4 regions of the Enterobacter sp. UPMP2052 genome follow, and region 1 is predicted to be linked to each of the others. Evidence: predicted binding sites of a transcription regulator. Region 1 holds the regulator's gene; each other region holds the start of a gene.

Region 1 (4,158 bases):
GGAGCAAAAAGCGCATTTTGACCGTCTATCTCAATATCGCAGAATTCGGTGACGGCGTGTTTGGCGTGGAGGCTGCTTCACAACGTTATTTCAATAAGCCCGCGAGCCGGTTAAGTATGTCTGAAGCGGCGTTGCTGGCTGCTGTCCTGCCGAATCCGATCCGCTTTAAAGCAAACGCGCCGACAGGGTATGTGCGCAGCCGTCAGGCGTGGATCATGCGGCAGATGCGCCAGCTGGGTGGGGAAGGGTTTATGGAGCGTAACAAGCTGATGTAGGGCGGGGCAGCATCGCGCCACCCGCCTTTGCGCTGAGGGTTAGTCTTCGTCAAACCCGGCGTTAAACAGGGCAATCACCGCGGCCAGCGCTTCCTCTTCCTGCGGACCGGTGGCCTCCACCTCGATCTGACGACCTTTGGCAGAATCCAGCATCAGCAACGCAATCACGCTGTTGGCTTCTGCCTCGGTCCCCTCATCGTTGCGCAGCAACACCTCTGCGTCAAAGCCCTGCATCAGTTCAAACAGCTTCATCGCCGGACGGGCGTGCATACCCAGCTTATTGGTGATCTCAACGGTCTGTTTTACGGTCATGTTTTACGTTTTTCCAGCGTGCGATGACGGGACTGAACGTTCTTGCCGCGTGAGCGGAAGTAATCGGCCAGCTGCTCGGCAATATAAACCGAGCGATGTTTACCGCCGGTACAGCCAATCGCCACCGTCAGGTAGCTACGGTTGTTGGTCTCCAGCATAGGTAACCATAGCTCAAGGTAGCTTCGCGTCTGGTAGATAAAATTGTGAACTTCTGTGTGTCTGTCGAGGAACGCCGCGACGGGCTTATCCAGACCGGTCATAGGACGCAGTTTGGGATCCCAGTGGGGGTTCGGCAGGAAGCGCACGTCGAAGACATAATCCGCATCGATCGGAATACCGTGCTTAAAGCCGAAGGATTCGAACACCATTGTCAGTTCACGCTCGCGTTTGCCCAGTAGACGGGTACGCAGCATCTCTGCCAGCTCGTGGACGGACATTTCGGAGGTGTCGACAATCAGGTCGGCGCGGGAACGCAGCGGCTCCAGCAGGTCGCTCTCCTGATCGATGGCGCTTTCCAGGGAGAGATTTTTACTGGAGAGCGGGTGCAAACGACGCGTGTCGCTGTAGCGACGGATCAGCGTGTTACGGTCGGCGTCAAGGAACAGCAGCTGAGGCGAGAAAGCTTCCGGCAGGTTGCTCATCGCCTGCTCAAACACTTCCGGCGACTCTGGCATGTTGCGGACGTCGATACTCACTGCCGCCGAGATCTGCCTGTCCGCGAGCGTTTGGGCCAGTTCGGGCAAGAGCACCACCGGCAGGTTATCTACGCAGTAAAAGCCCATATCTTCCAGCGCGCGCAGGGCGACGGATTTCCCCGACCCTGAACGACCGCTGACGATCATCAACACCATGTTCCGTTTCTCCTCAGGGCAACAGATGTGAAGGCCATCTCCCGGTTATGCATCATCCTGATTGCCTTCTGCTTCAGTGATAATTTGATACAGCTCCTCATCACTTTGGGCTGAGCGCAGTCGACGGCAAATGGTTTTATCGGCCAGCCGCTTAGCAACCAGTGACAGCGTATGCAGATGGGTTTTCGTTTGATCGGCTGGCACCAGCAGGGCGAAGAGGAGATCGACCGGCTGATTATCAATGGCATCGAACGCGATGGGCGTTTCGAGCTGCACAAACACGCCGACGGCACGCAGGGTGTCTTCTTCCAGCTTGCCGTGCGGGATCGCGATGCCGTTGCCGATACCGGTACTGCCCATTTTTTCACGGGTCAAAATCGCTTCAAATACCAGCTGCGGCGGCAGGCCCAACTGCTTTGCGGCCAGCTCACTGATAATCTCCAGCGCACGTTTCTTGCTCTGGCAGTGAACGCCACTGCGGGTACATTCCTGGTTCAGGACATTGCTCAATTGAAGAGCGGAATCGTTGTTCATCATAATTTCACCTAAGCGCTAACTGTACAAACGGCCTGTTGTGTTTCACAACAGGCCTTCCTGCACCCGTTAACTGCCCGGACAATTAGTGTTGTTTCAGTTTATCTTTATGTTTATTGAGCTGTCGTGCAAGCTTATCAATCAAGCCGTCGATAGCCGCGTACATGTCTTGCCCTTCCGCACTCGCATGCAGTTCACCCCCGTTTACGTGCAGGGTGGCATCCGAGATATGAGTCACTTTCTCCACTTTCAACACAATATAGACCTGGTTGATCCTTTCGAAATACTGCTCTAATTTCGCGAACTTCGTGTTCAGGAAATCGCGCAGGGCCTCAGTAATTTCGACGTTTTGTCCAGTGATGTTGAGCTGCATAGTGTCTTCCTTATCGGTTGAGTCAGACCAGCTGTTTACGCTGGTTAGACGGCGGAATGGATAAAGACTCTCGGTACTTCGCAACGGTACGACGTGCCACCATAATACCCTGATCGGAGAGAAGGGTGGTCAACTTACTGTCGCTCAGTGGCTTCGCGGGGTTTTCCGCGGCGATCAACTTCTTCACCAGTGCACGGATTGCCGTTGACGAGGCTTCGCCGCCGCCTTCGGTATTCACATGGCTGGAGAAGAAATACTTAAGCTCAAAAATACCGCGCGGGCTGTGCAGATACTTCTGCGTGGTCACACGGGAAATGGTTGATTCATGCATCTCGACGGCCTGGGCGATATCCGCCAGCACCATCGGCTTCATAAATTCTTCGCCCTGCTCGAAGAACGCCTGCTGCTGTTCGACAATACAGCGGCTTACGCGCAGCAGCGTATCATTTCGGCTCTCCAGACTTTTGATCAACCATCGCGCTTCCTGAAGGTTGCTACGAATATATTGATTGTCGGAGTCGTTGCGAACGCTGGTGCACATGGAGGCGTACTGCTGGTTAATTTGCAAACGAGGGATGCTGTCTGAATTCAGTTCAACCACCCAGCGACCGTTATGCTTTCGCACCAGCACGTCAGGGATCACGTATTCTGGTTCGCTGGTCTGGATCGACTGGCCGGGACGCGGATCGAGGGACTGAATTAAATTCACCGCCTCTTTCAGCACCTCTTCTTTCAGACGCGTGACGCGCATCAGCGAACGGAAATCATGGTTGGCGAGCAGATCCAGATGATCGCTGATGATTAAGCGGGCTTCGTCGATCCACGGCGTCTCTTTGGCGAACTGCGAAAGCTGGATCAGCAGGCAGTCGCGCAGATCTTTCGCCGCCACACCGACCGGGTCGAAGCGCTGGATGCGCTTTAACACGGCTTCAATTTCTTCCAGCTCAACGTCTTCGTCGCCGATACTTTCCAGAATGTCGTCCAGCGTGACGGTCAGATAGCCTGTGTCATCCACGGCATCGACAATGGAGGTCGCAATGGCGCGATCGGTATCGGAGAACGGCGTAAGCTCCACCTGCCACATCAGGTAATCCTGCAGAGACTGGGTGGTTTCGCCCTGGTAGACCGGCAGCTCGTCGTCCTGGTAGTCTGCACGCGTTCCGGAAGGGGTACCGGCGGTGTAGAGTTCATCCCAGCTGGCATCCAGCGGAAGCTCGTCCGGCATCTCTTTTTGTTCGAGCGCCTCAACGGTGTCGAGCATTTCTGCGTCTTGCGTTTGCTGGGTGTCTACCTCGTCATGAAGATCGGTTTGCTCCAGCAACGGATTGCTGTCCAGCGCCTGCTGGAGCTCCTGCTGAAGTTCTAACGTGGACAGCTGCAGCAGACGGATCGCCTGCTGGAGCTGCGGCGTCATCGCCAGTTGCTGGCTCAGCCTTAATTGCAAACCTTGCTTCATATTCAGAGCATTTTTCTCCGGTTCGGCGCTACGTTGCCTCTACCCTATCAGAGTCTGAAGTCTTCCCCAAGGTACACGCGCTTAACATGCTCATCCTGGAGGATTTGCTGCGGCGTACCGTGGGCAATCAGATGGCCCTGGCTAACAATGTAGGCGCGTTCGCAGACGGCCAGCGTTTCACGGACGTTATGGTCAGTGATGAGTACGCCAAGCCCGCTATCGCGCAGGTGCTCAATAATGCGTTTGATATCAATAACGGAAATGGGGTCAACGCCCGCGAAAGGTTCATCAAGCAGGATGAATTTCGGGTTAGCGGCCAGCGCACGTGCAATCTCAACGCGGCGACGTTCACCGCCA
Region 2 (4,158 bases), on a different contig from region 1:
CGAGATAATGCGGTCGGTGTTTATCCCGAGGATGGAGGCCATTTTGCGATCCTGCTGTACCGCCCGGCACATCCGCCCCAGGCGCGTGCTGCTGATTATCCAGGTGAGCAGCAGCATGCCCGCGAACGACGCGATCAGAATGAACACCTTGGTGTAAGTGATCTGAACAAAGCCATCGCCCAGATGAAACCGCAGCACACCATCCAGCATCGTCGGCACGCCCTGCTGGCGTGGCCCCTGACTGAGCTGGGCGTAGTTTTGCAGAATAAGGGACATCCCGATGGCGGAGATCAGCGGCGCGAGGCGCGTGGAGTTGCGCAGCGGCCTGTAGGCTATCCGCTCGATGGTCCAGCCGTACACGCCGGTGACGACGATGGTGAAGACCAGCGTGCCGAGGATCAGCAAAGGGAACGACTGCAAGCCGAAGAACGACAGCAGCGCGAGGCCGATGGCGCAAAGGTAAGCCGAGATCATATAGACTTCGCCGTGCGCGAAATTAATCATGCCGATGATGCCATAAACCATGGTATAGCCGATGGCGATGAGTCCGTAGACGGAACCGAGGGTTAATCCGTTAATTAACTGCTGCAGGAAGAATGTGCTCATCATTGCGCGCTCGTGTAATAGGCCAGCGCAGCTGGCGCAGCCTGATGTGTCGTTGGCGCCAGCAGGCAGGCCCGCTGGCGTTGAGCGTGACTCCGTCCCGTTACTGAACTTCCTTATATTTTCCTTTGTCATCCCACTGATAAACCACGTAGTCAGAGACCTTCAGGTCGCCTTTGCTATCCCAGGCTTTTTTGCCCATCACCGTCTCCACGGCGTTGGCTTTCAGCCATTCGCTGGCTTTGGCGGAATCGGTCCCTTTTGTGGCGTTGAATGCGGCGGCAATGGCCTGAATGGAGGCATAGGCGTAGAGGGTATAGCCTTCGGGTTCAAACTTACCGGCGCGGAATTTGTCGATAACGGCTTTGCCGTCCGGGATGAGGCGGGGGTCTTTACCAAAGGTCATGTAGATGCCGTTGGTGTACTTCGCTCCTCCGGCCGCCGTAACCATCTCTTCGTTGACGATGCAGTCCCCGGAGAAGAAACTGGCCTGTACGCCTTGCTCACGCATCTGGCGCACCAGCGGACCGGCTTCAGGATGGCATCCGCCGAAGAACACCACGTCCGGTTTTTGCGCACCGATCTTGGTCACCAGCGCGTTAAAGTCTTTTTCGCCGCGCGACAGCCCTTCATACATCACGTCCTTAACGCCGCGTTTTGCCAGCGCCGCTTTGGTCGCATCCGCCAGCCCCTGGCCGTAGGTATCTTTATCGTGGATGATGACCACGCGTTTCGCTTTCAGCTTGTCGATAATGAAATCGCTGGCGACCTGGCCCTGCTGGTCATCGCGCCCGCACATGCGGAACATATCGCTCATGCCGCGTTCAGTAATCAGCGGGTTGGTCGAGCCGGGGGTGATAGAAAGAATGCCCGCGTCACTGTATACCTCTGAGGCGGGCATGGTTGACGAGGAGCAGAAGTGCCCGACAACGGCGTTGACTTTATCCTGGTCAACCAGGCGGTTGGCGACGGCGACTGCCTGTTTTGGCTCGCATGCATCATCGCCCTGAACCAGTTTAATTTTCTCACCGTTGATGCCACCGGCGGCGTTAATATCTTCCGCGGCCTGCGTCGCACCGTGCCAGTATTGATCGCCATAGGTTGCGTTTGGCCCGGTGAACGGGCCAGCAACCCCAATCACGACATCGGCCTGTGCGGAAAATGCCGTCACCAGACAGCCGGCCAGCACGAGAGAAAGGGGACTTCTGATAAATTTCAGCGACATTATGATGTTCCTTAGCATAGAGGTTTTTGCATCAGGTATTAACCCGAACGCCTGATGACGTCGTTAATCCAAAAACAAAAGCAAGAACAAAACGCACGAAATCCAGGCAACACAGCGCGTAATACGGCGAGGTTTCGTTGTGCCAGTTAGCACGCAGAACATTAAGCAAAAACGTTGCCAGAATGGTTAGTCCCTTGACCGGGTTGTGACATGTTGAGTATAGAGTGCCGTTTTATCCCGCCTTGCGGGATGAGGTGAAATTACAGCGGAGATCACATCTCGTTAACACTAAAGCCCATAAGTTGTGCAAGCGTCACGATTTGCACGTTTTTGCAGCAATAAAGGCCTAAACTTCATATAGGCACGGGCGGCGATATGTGTCAGGATCTTTTCCTTTTTTGATCAGGAGTGTCAGCGATGACTGAAGGCCCATTAAATGAAAGCGAAATGACATGGCTTGAAGAGACCTTAATGTCTTACGGCCATGACGATGCGTCGGTCATTGACGTGTCTGAACTGGACGGTATGCTTACCGCCGTGCTTTCCGGCCCCGTTGTACCTGAACCCGACACCTGGCTGGTGGCGGTATGGGGCGGCGAGAAGTACATTCCGCGCTGGAAAAACGATCGCGAAATGAACCGGTTCATCGATCTCTGCTTTAAGCATATGAACGACATTGCCGAGCGCCTGAGCGAGTACCCGGATCAGTTTGAGCCAATGTTTGGCTTTAACGACGTGGACGGGCAGAGCTTCACCGTGGTTGAAGAGTGGTGTTATGGCTATATGCGCGGTGTGGCCTTAACCGACTGGTCGGCGTTACCTGAAGAGCTAAAAGCCGATCTGGACGTTATCGCACTGCACGGAACGGAAGAGAACAGCGAGAAGCTGGATGAACTGACCGAAGAGGCGTATTTCGCCAGCATCGAGCGCATTCAGCCTGCGGCGCTGCGCTTGTACAACTACTGGATGGCGAACCCGCAAGAGCCGGAGGCGAAAAAGCCGATCGTCAACGGCACCAAAGTCGGACGTAACGATCCTTGTCCTTGCGGAAGCGGGAAGAAGTTTAAAAGCTGCTGTCTGCATTAATCAAAAAAGGGGCTCACATTGAGCCCCTTTCGTTATCCAACTTCCGGAAGTAGCCCTGCAACGATCAGGAACTGCACCAGAATAATCGTTACGCCACAGGCAAACACCAGACACAGCAGCGGTTTACCGCCCGCCACGCGGTAGCCCTGTTGAGGATGCTGCTCCCGGCTTTTCCAGGCGAGTAGCGACGGCAGCAGCAGGGCCAGGACGGATAACGCGACGCCTGCATACCCCAGCGCCATAACAAACCCGCGCGGGTAGAACAGCGCGAAGGCCAGCGGTGGCAGGAAGGTGATCGCCCCCGTCTGCAAACGTCCGGCAACGCTATTTCGGCGCTGGAACAGATCCGCCAGATAATCGAACAGGCCGAGGGCGACGCCGAGGAATGAGGTCGCCAGCGCCAGGTCGGCGAAAAGATGCACCGCCAGCTCGACGTGTGAAGAGGTCACGACGTTACGCAGAGCCACCAGCAACCCGTTCAGCCCGGCGTGTTCGGCCATCATGCCCATAAAGGTTGAGGAATCGATGCTCCCCAGCGTCACCAGCTGCCAGAAAATGTAGGCGATCAGCGGTATGGCACTGCCGATAATAAACACGCGGCGCAGCTTACGGATATCGCCCTGCATATAGCTAACAATGCTGGGCACGCTGCCGTGGAAGCCGAACGAGGTGAAAATGACCGGGATGGCGGACAAGGCCAGCCCTTTTTCAAGAGGTAACGTCAGCAGGTTAACCTTGTGGATATGCGGTGCCAGCAGCACCAGCATGGCAATCAGAAAGAGAATTTTGGCGCTGAACAGAAAGCGATTGAACAGATCGACCAGCGATGTCCCCACGCACACCACGCCGCCGCCGATAAGGGTAAAGAAGATCACACCGGTTGCGGGTGAAATGTTGAAACCGAACGCGTCGTTAATGCTGGAGGCAATCAGCTCTCCGGCCCCGCTGATGTAGGCGGCGGTCAGGGCATACATCAGGAACATCATGCTAACGCCTGCGATCCACTGACCGTATCGCCCAAGGTAGCGGGCAGCCAGCGAACCCAGACCCGTGTCGGCAGGCACATGCTGATAAACCTCCAGCAGCAGCAGAGCGGTATAGCACATCAGCGCCCAAAGCCCGACCAACAGCAGTAGCGTCACGCTGAATCCCACACCGGCCGCCGCCAGCGGCATCGCCAACATTCCTGCGCCAATTGTGGTTCCGGCGACGATAAAAATACTTCCCAGGGTTCTGTTCTTCAC
Region 3 (4,158 bases), on a different contig from region 1:
GCCGAGCAGGATAATGCCGATGTTTTCCAGGGTGTGGTACGCCAGCAGACGCTGAATATTGTGCTCCATCAGCGCGTAAAGCCCGCCGACGAACGCGGTGATCATCCCGGCTAACAGCAGCACCACGCCCCACCACAGCGGCGGTTGGCCGCTCGTCAGCGTCAGCGTCAGAATGCCGAACAGACCAACCTTCATCACCACCGTCGAGAACAGCGCGGCAGCGGGCGCAGAGGCGTTGGCATGCGCCTGCGGCACCCAGCCGTGCAGCGGGATAATGCCCGCCAGCAGACCAAAGCCCACCACGCCCAGCAGCCAGACGTCGTTGCCCAGCGTCTGGCCGTCGAGCGCAGCGAAGTCCAGCGAGCCAAAACGCTGCCACACTAGCCAGCAGGCCAGCGCCAGCAGCAGCGTACCGAGGCGGCCCAGCGCGAACCACAGCTTGCCGGAGGCGGTGCAGCCCGTCAGGAACACGCCGCACAGGGCCATGATTTCCGCCATCATCACCAGCGCCCCAAGGTTACTGGCGGTAACCGCACAGACCGCCGTCGCCATCAGCAGATTCACCAGCAGCCCGTTGGCGCTGGCGGTCGGATGGCGGTGCCAGTCAATATTAAACACGCTGATAAACAGCCCGCACAGGCCGAACGTGATAAGCCAGATCGCGTTCAGCGGCGTGACCTGCACCGCGTGATGGACAAACGGCATCATCGTGTGAACGCGCCCGCCGCCGAGCAGCACCACGCCGCCCGCGCCCAGCGTCAGCACGCTGCCAACGGCCCCGCCGATACCGGCAATCCAGCCGCTGAACGCTGTAGAGAAGGAGAAGATCGTCGCCAGTACGGCCGCAGCAGCAAAGACCGCTACGCCGGTGTTCATCATCGTCACGGCGTTCATTGTGCCCCCTCGTTAAATGCCTGCAGCAGAGAAAGATCGCCCACGTCGGTGTTGATGGTCAGCTCGCGTTTACGCCTGCTGGTGCGGGCGATGTCGCGGATGTTGACCAGAATCAGCGCGTTGGTCGGACAGGTGCGTACGCAGGCCGGGCCTTGCTCATCAAAGCTGCACAGGTCGCACTTCACCGCGACGGCGCGCACGCCGGGCACCCAGTCCAGCAGCGTGCTTACGCGTGCCGGCGCGGGAGGCGCAGGCGGCGCTTTGGGCGAGTTGGCATTCGCCGGGATATGCAGCGGGCGGCTGCCGGAAAACTCAATCGCGCCGAACGGGCAGGCGATGCCGCACAGCTTGCAGCTCACGCACAGGCTTTCGTTCAGCTGCACGGCCCCCTCAACGCGGGTAATGGCGTTGACCGGGCAGACGCCCGCGCACGGGGCATCTTCACAGTGGTGGCAGAGCTGCGGGGCAGACTCTTTTTCATTACGCATGACGCGCAGGCGCGGCATGGACTGCAGCCCATGCAGGCGGTGCGTTTCCGAACACGCCGCTTCACAGGTTCGACAGCCAATACAGACCGTCGAGTCAGCAATTACAAAACGGTTCACCGGGCAATCCTCTGGTGATGGTCATTTTTGACGAAAAGATGTCTTCTCGACACTTCTCGACACTCGGGGATCAGGCAACGTGCGTTGACGTCGTTGCCGCCACCAGCTGTTTCAGGTTGACCGGCAGGTCATGTTCAACCGCTGCGTACAGGCCGTTGTATACCGGCTCGATTTTTTCCAGATAGTGCTCCAGCACCTGCTGGCGATCGCGGTTGGAGACGTGACCATCGATCATGCCGTCGGACATCAGCTGCGCCTGTGCAATCCGTTGTTTTTCACCCGCTTTTGTTTCGACGTAATACTCAATGGTGTGGCTGTTAAAGGTGTTCGCCAGGGTGACGAAAATCGTGAAATGGCCGAAGAGGACAAAGCGCATATCCCCCTGCGCCGCACAGCTCATGGCGTGGTGAAGACGGGCTTTCGACAGGGTAATGCCCTGAATCAGAGAGTTGCAGTACTGGTGCCATTGCTCCTGCAGCTGCTGATGACGCCGTGCGATGTAATCGGCTTTTTCGCTGATTTCCCAAATAGTCATAAAACGCATCCGGTTAGTGAAGATTTCGGCTATTAAGCAGATTCCATGCCAGTTTTTAATGTATTGATTTACATAGGCTTTAATCTGGGCAGCCCTGTCACATCGTCGGTGTCGACGTGTCATTTCGACAGCGTTGACATCGTCACCCCTTAAGGGAAATCAAGCTGGCACTGTTATTGCATTACAGGGTCAATTCATTGAGGAGGCGTCATGCACGAAATCACCCTCTGCCAGCGGGCTCTGGAACTTATCGAACAGCAGGCAGTACACAACCACGCCAAACGCGTGACGGGCGTCTGGCTGAAAGTCGGCGCATTTTCCTGCGTCGAAACCAGTGCCCTCACCTTCTGCTTTGAACTGGTGTGTCGCGGCACGCTGGCGGAAGGCTGCGAACTTCACATTGAGGAGCAGCAGGCGGAGTGCTGGTGCGAGCAGTGCCAGCAGTACGTCACCCTGCTGTCATCAAAGGTTCAGCGCTGCCCGCTCTGCCAGTGTGCGGGGCTGCGCATCGTGGCGGATGACGGCATGCAGATCCAACGCCTCGAAATTGAGAAGGAGTAAAGTATGTGCAGTACCTGCGGTTGCGCTGAAGGCAACCTGTATATTGAAGGGGATGAACACCGTCCCCACTCCGCGTTTCGCTCAGCCCCCTTTTCCCCTGCGCCGCGCCCGGCGGCGGCATTCACCGGAGTCACCTTCACGCCGAAACGGTCCGTTGAGGGCGATTTGCACTACGGACACGGCGCAGCCGGCACCCATGCTCCGGGCATCAGCCAGCGCCAGATGCTGGAGGTGGAGATCAACGTGCTCGACAAAAATAACCAGCTCGCAGCCCGCAACCGCGCCCGCTTTGATGCGCGTAACCAGCTGGTGCTGAATCTGGTCTCCAGCCCCGGCTCCGGCAAAACCACGCTGCTTACCGAAACCCTCAAACGCCTGAATGCGCGCGTATCCTGTGCGGTAATAGAGGGCGATCAGCAGACGGTGAATGACGCGGCGCGCATTCGTGAAACCGGCACGCCCGCCATTCAGGTTAATACCGGTAAAGGCTGCCACCTTGATGCGCAGATGATTGCCGACGCCGCGCCGCGTCTGCCGCTGGCGGATAACGGCATTCTGTTTATCGAGAACGTCGGAAACCTGGTCTGCCCGGCGAGCTTCGACCTGGGCGAGCGGCATAAGGTGGCCGTGCTCTCCGTCACCGAAGGGGAGGACAAACCGCTGAAATATCCGCATATGTTTGCCGCCGCCTCGCTGATGCTGCTGAACAAAGTGGATTTACTGCCTTACCTCAACTTCGACGTGGAGAAATGCCTGGCCTGTGCCCGGGAAGTGAATCCGGATATTGAGATCCTGCTGGTCTCCGCCACGCGCGGCGAGGGCATGGAACACTGGCTGAACTGGCTGGAGCGTGAACGATGTGCATAGGCGTACCCGGACAAATTCACGCCATTGACGGCAATCAGGCCAAAGTGGACGTGTGCGGTATTCTGCGCGATGTCGACCTGACGCTGGTGGGCAGCACCGATGACACCGGCGCATCACGGCTTGGTCAGTGGGTGCTGGTTCACGTTGGCTTTGCGATGAGCGTGATTAACGAAGCGGAGGCCCGGGATACGCTCGACGCGCTGCAAAACATGTTTGACGTGGAGCCGGATGTGGGCGCACTGCTGTACGGTGAGGAACGGTAATCTATGCGTTACGTTGATGAATACCGTGCCCCTGAACAGGTGATGCAGCTGATTGACCATCTGCAATCCCGCGCATTATTGCTTGAGTACACCGCCGAAAAACCGTTACGCATCATGGAAGTCTGCGGTGGACACACCCACGCTATCTTTAAGTTTGGCCTTGACCAGCTGCTGCCGAAAAACATCGAATTCATTCACGGCCCCGGCTGCCCGGTGTGCGTGTTGCCGATGGGGCGTATCGACAGCTGCCTTGAGATTGCCCACCATCCGGAGGTGATCTTCTGCACCTTCGGCGATGCGATGCGCGTGCCGGGCAAAAATGGCTCGCTGCTGCAGGCCAGAGCGCGCGGCGCGGATATCCGCATCGTTTACTCACCGATGGATGCACTGAAGCTGGCGGCCGACAATCCGACGCGAAAAGTGGTCTTTTTTG
Region 4 (4,158 bases), on a different contig from region 1:
CCGGTGGAACAAAGGCAGAAGCACCGGTAGCAAGCACTAACTTATCGTACAGCCAGCTCTGGTCTTTCGCTTTCACGACGTGGGCGGCAGCGTCGATATCGGTTACCCAGGTGTAGGGAAACAGGCGCAGGTTAAACTGTTCCGCGAACTCCCCCGCCGACTGGCGGGTGAGGTCTTCGGCACGCTGATTCTGGCTAATGACGTGGCTTAAATCAGGCTTGTTGTACTCGTCCATGCTGTCGGCGGCGATCACCGTCAACGGTACGCTGGCATCCTGTTTACGAATGTTTTTCACCAACTGGCGGGCGGCAAAGCCCGAGCCGATGATGACGATCCCGTTGCTCATTTTGCCTCCGTAGCCAGTTCGTCAAAGACGTCTTTACCAAGGGAACATTCCGGGCAGAGGAAGTTGTCCGGTACGTCACTCCACGGCGTGCCCGGGGCGACATCCTGCAGCGGCTCGCCCAGTTCCGGGTCGTAAATCCACTGGCAGACGCTGCACTGCATGCGCGGGCCGAGATCGGCAGAAGCGGCGGCACAGCTGCTGGCGGGCTGTGGTTCGGCCGGTTTTGCTACGGCTTCAGGCAGTGGAGCGAGCGCCCACTGACGTGCGATATCGCGACCGTGCTGGCGGCAGATTTCCAGTGCGTCGATGTCCGGGCGCCATTTGGCCTTGAGGCTCATGGACATTTCAAAACCGGCATCCTGCAGACGGGTTGAGAGACGGTCAACCGCGCCGCCGCTCCAGCCGTGGGAGCCAAAGGCGCTGGCGCGTTTATTGCGGAAGCGCAGGCCGGTCATCTCTTCTACCAGACCCGCAATTTTTGGCATCATCACGTTGTTCATGGTGGAGGTGCCCACCAGCACGCCTTTGGAGCGGAAGGTATTGGTCAGAATTTCGTTTTTATCGCTGCGGGCGACGTTGAAGATTTTCACCGCCACGTTCGGGTCAACTTCGTTGATACCCTGCGCGATTGCATCCGCCATCATGCGGGTGTTGTTGGACATGGTGTCGTAGAAGATGGTGATGCGATCTTCCTGGTAATCTGCCGCCCATTTCAGATACAGCTCGACAATCTGGGTTGGATTTTCACGCCATACCACGCCGTGAGAGGTGGCAATCATATCCACCGGCAGGTTAAAGCCGAGGATCTCAGTGATTTTTGGCGTTACAAGACGGCTGAACGGCGTAAGGATGTTGGCGTAGTAGCGCTGGCACTGCTCGAACAGCTCGGTCTGATCCACTTCGTCGTTGAACAGACGCTCATCGCAGTAGTGCTGGCCGAAGGCGTCGTTACTGAACAGCACCGCGTCGCCGGTCATGTAGGTCATCATGCTGTCAGGCCAGTGCAGCATAGGCGTTTCCACGAAGATCAGCTGTTTGCCGTTACCGATATCCAGGGAGTCACCGGTTTTCACAGTGTGGAAATTCCACTCCGGATGGTGATGATGGCCGTTAATGGAGTCAATCGCGTTGGTGGTGCAGTAGATTGGCGTATTCGGGATATGGGACATCAACTCGGTCAGCGCGCCGGCGTGATCTTCTTCCGCATGGTTAATAATGATGTAGTCGATGTCATTCAGGTCGATTTCGCTGCGCAGGTTCTGCACGAACTCACGGCTGAATTTGTGATCGACGGTATCAATCAGGACGTTTTTGCCTTCACGAATGAGATAGCTGTTGTAGCTGCTGCCGCGCAGCGTTTTGTATTCAGTTCCGTGGAAATCACGAACTTCCCAGTCACGTTGGCCAACCCAATGAATGTTATTTTTAACCAGAATAGACATAGCAACCTCAGTTTAATGCGACGTTTTTAAATAAGATGGTTAAGCTATATCAAGTTGCGTGCCAACTTTTTAAGCTATTGATTGTATATGGTTTTATTTTTTATTCTCCCTAATAGGTAGTCATAATGACTATGATAAATACTGTCAATATGACAATATGTATTGTCAAAATGACAGCGAGGTCAACATGAGCTTTTCTGTAGATGTACTGGCGAAGATTGCCATTGAACTGCAAACCGGAATTGGGCATCAGGACCGTTTTCAGCGGCTGATTTCCACGCTGCGCCACGTGCTGGAGTGCGATGCATCGGCGCTGCTGCGCTACGAGGGGCGGCAGTTTATCCCCCTGGCGATCGACGGGCTTGCGCAGGACGTGCTGGGGCGTCGCTTTACCCTTGAAGGCCACCCGCGCCTGGAAACCATCGCCAGGGCGGGGGACGTGGTGCGCTTTCCGGCAGACAGCGATCTGCCCGATCCCTATGACGGGTTGATCCCCGGCCAGGAGAGCCTGAAGGTGCACGCCTGCATTGGCCTGCCGCTGTTTGCCGGGCAAAACCTCATCGGCGCGCTGACGCTTGACGGCATGTCGCCGGATCAGTTCGACACGTTCAGCGACGAGGAGCTGCGGTTGATTGCCGCGCTGGCCGCCGGCGCGCTCAACAATGCGCTGCTGATTGAGCAACTGGAGAGCCAGAACATTCTTCCCGGCAGCCCGGCAGCGTTTGAGCAGGTGGCTCACACCGAGATGATCGGCCTGTCGCCGGGCATGGCGCAGCTTAAAAAAGAGATCGACATTGTGGCGGCCTCCGATTTGAACGTGCTGATTTTTGGTGAAACCGGCACCGGGAAGGAGCTGGTGGCGAAGTCGATTCACGAGGCCTCGCCGCGTGCGGTTAACCCGCTGGTCTACCTTAACTGCGCGGCGCTGCCGGAGAGCGTGGCGGAAAGCGAGCTGTTTGGTCACGTCAAAGGGGCGTTTACCGGGGCCATCAGCAACCGCAGCGGCAAGTTTGAAATGGCGGATAACGGCACGCTGTTCCTCGACGAAATTGGTGAGCTGTCGCTGTCGCTGCAGGCGAAGCTGCTGCGCGTGCTGCAGTATGGTGATATTCAGCGCGTCGGGGACGATCGCAGCCTGCGCGTCGACGTGCGCGTGCTGGCCGCCACCAACCGCGATCTGCGTGAAGCCGTGCTGGCCGGACAGTTCCGTGCCGACCTGTTTCACCGACTGAGCGTTTTCCCGCTCTCCGTGCCGCCGCTGCGCGAGCGTGGTGAAGATGTGGTGCTGTTGGCAGGCTATTTCTGCGAGCAGTGTCGTCTGAAGATGGGGCTTTCCCGCGTGGTGTTAAGCCCGGGCGCGCGCAGCCATCTGCTGAGCTACGACTGGCCGGGAAACGTGCGCGAGCTGGAACATGCCATTCACCGTGCGGTGGTGCTGGCGCGGGCCACGCGGTCAGGGGATGAGGTGGTGATCCACGCCCGTCATTTTGCCCTGCATGATGAAGCCGTTCAGACCGTGACGCAGGTTGTCCCGGAGATTGCTACCCAGAATCTGCGTGAGGCGACGGAGGCGTTTCAGCGACAGACCATCGCCCGTGCGCTGGAGCAGAATAATCGCAGCTGGGCCGCGTGCGCGCGTGCGCTGGAGACGGACGTCGCCAACCTGCACCGGCTGGCGAAGCGTCTTGGGCTTAAATAATACCGGCCTGATAGAAATCCTGCAGGTTGATGGCCCCGCACAGTCTGCCGCTGTCATCCACCACCGGTGCGGCGGTAATTTTACGCTTCATCAGCACCTCTTTAGCCTCAATGGCGCGGCTTTCGGCGTTGAGCGTTAAGCCGCCTGTGGTCATGGCGTCTGACACCTGCGATTCCAGCTTACCGCCGCCAACCAGCCAGCGGCGCAGGTCGCCGTCGGTAAAGACGCCTTTGACGAAGCCGCCGTCATCACACACGGCAACCAGCCCCAGCCCGGTACGGCTCAGCTCCAGCATTGCGTCCATCACGCTGGTATCAAGCGTGACCTGCGGCGTGGCCTCGTCGGTGCGCATCAGGTGGTGTACTTTATTGAGCAGACGCGCGCCCAGCGCCCCCGCCGGATGCGAGCGGGCAAAATCTTCTTCGTTAAACCCGCGCGCCTGCATCACCGCCATGGCCAGCGCATCGCCCATCATCAGCGTATTGACGGTGCTGGAGGTGGGGGCGAGGTGCATCGGGCAGGCTTCGCGTTCAACAGAGATATCCAGCGTGGCTTTGGCTGCCAGCGCCAGCGGCGAGCGGGGTTTGCCGGTCATCGCCAGCAGCGCTACCGATTTTTCCTGCAGGCGAGGGATGATGAGATCCAGCTCTTTAGCTGAACCGGAGTAGGAG

The links. The regulator sigma-54, encoded in region 1, starts transcription at its own class of promoters, with help from an activator protein. The targets are predictions, from matches to a motif close to GTTGGCACANNTTTCGCTNT.
Region 2: ACWKX3_RS02740 (branched-chain amino acid ABC transporter substrate-binding protein) is a predicted target of sigma-54. The motif match lies at 1,991-2,010, and genes of this name have one in related genera.
Region 3: hypA (hydrogenase maturation nickel metallochaperone HypA) is a predicted target of sigma-54. The motif match lies at 2,198-2,217, and genes of this name have one in related genera.
Region 4: norV (anaerobic nitric oxide reductase flavorubredoxin) is a predicted target of sigma-54. The motif match lies at 1,835-1,854, and genes of this name have one in related genera.

The regions. Positions count from the first base shown of each region.
Region 1 is NZ_JBSKJR010000006.1:104,045-108,202, reverse strand. Features, by position in the region: gene mtgA (monofunctional biosynthetic peptidoglycan transglycosylase) at 1-275, shown strand, start outside; gene npr (PTS phosphocarrier protein NPr) at 315-587, opposite strand; gene rapZ (RNase adapter RapZ) at 584-1,438, opposite strand; gene ptsN (PTS IIA-like nitrogen regulatory protein PtsN) at 1,484-1,975, opposite strand; gene hpf (ribosome hibernation promoting factor) at 2,058-2,345, opposite strand; gene rpoN (RNA polymerase factor sigma-54) at 2,368-3,801, opposite strand; gene lptB (LPS export ABC transporter ATP-binding protein) at 3,849-4,158, opposite strand, start outside.
Region 2 is NZ_JBSKJR010000001.1:606,651-610,808, forward strand. Features, by position in the region: gene ACWKX3_RS02735 (ABC transporter permease subunit) at 1-606, opposite strand, end outside; gene ACWKX3_RS02740 (branched-chain amino acid ABC transporter substrate-binding protein) at 707-1,828, opposite strand; gene ACWKX3_RS02745 (YecA/YgfB family protein) at 2,246-2,914, shown strand; gene tyrP (tyrosine transporter TyrP) at 2,947-4,158, opposite strand.
Region 3 is NZ_JBSKJR010000009.1:45,906-50,063, reverse strand. Features, by position in the region: gene hycC (formate hydrogenlyase subunit 3) at 1-894, opposite strand, end outside; gene ACWKX3_RS18970 (4Fe-4S dicluster domain-containing protein) at 891-1,499, opposite strand; gene hycA (formate hydrogenlyase regulator HycA) at 1,570-2,034, opposite strand; gene hypA (hydrogenase maturation nickel metallochaperone HypA) at 2,245-2,595, shown strand; gene hypB (hydrogenase nickel incorporation protein HypB) at 2,599-3,462, shown strand; gene ACWKX3_RS18950 (HypC/HybG/HupF family hydrogenase formation chaperone) at 3,453-3,725, shown strand; gene hypD (hydrogenase formation protein HypD) at 3,729-4,158, shown strand, end outside.
Region 4 is NZ_JBSKJR010000009.1:65,230-69,387, forward strand. Features, by position in the region: gene norW (NADH:flavorubredoxin reductase NorW) at 1-346, opposite strand, end outside; gene norV (anaerobic nitric oxide reductase flavorubredoxin) at 343-1,788, opposite strand; gene norR (nitric oxide reductase transcriptional regulator NorR) at 1,976-3,487, shown strand; gene gutQ (arabinose-5-phosphate isomerase GutQ) at 3,480-4,158, opposite strand, start outside.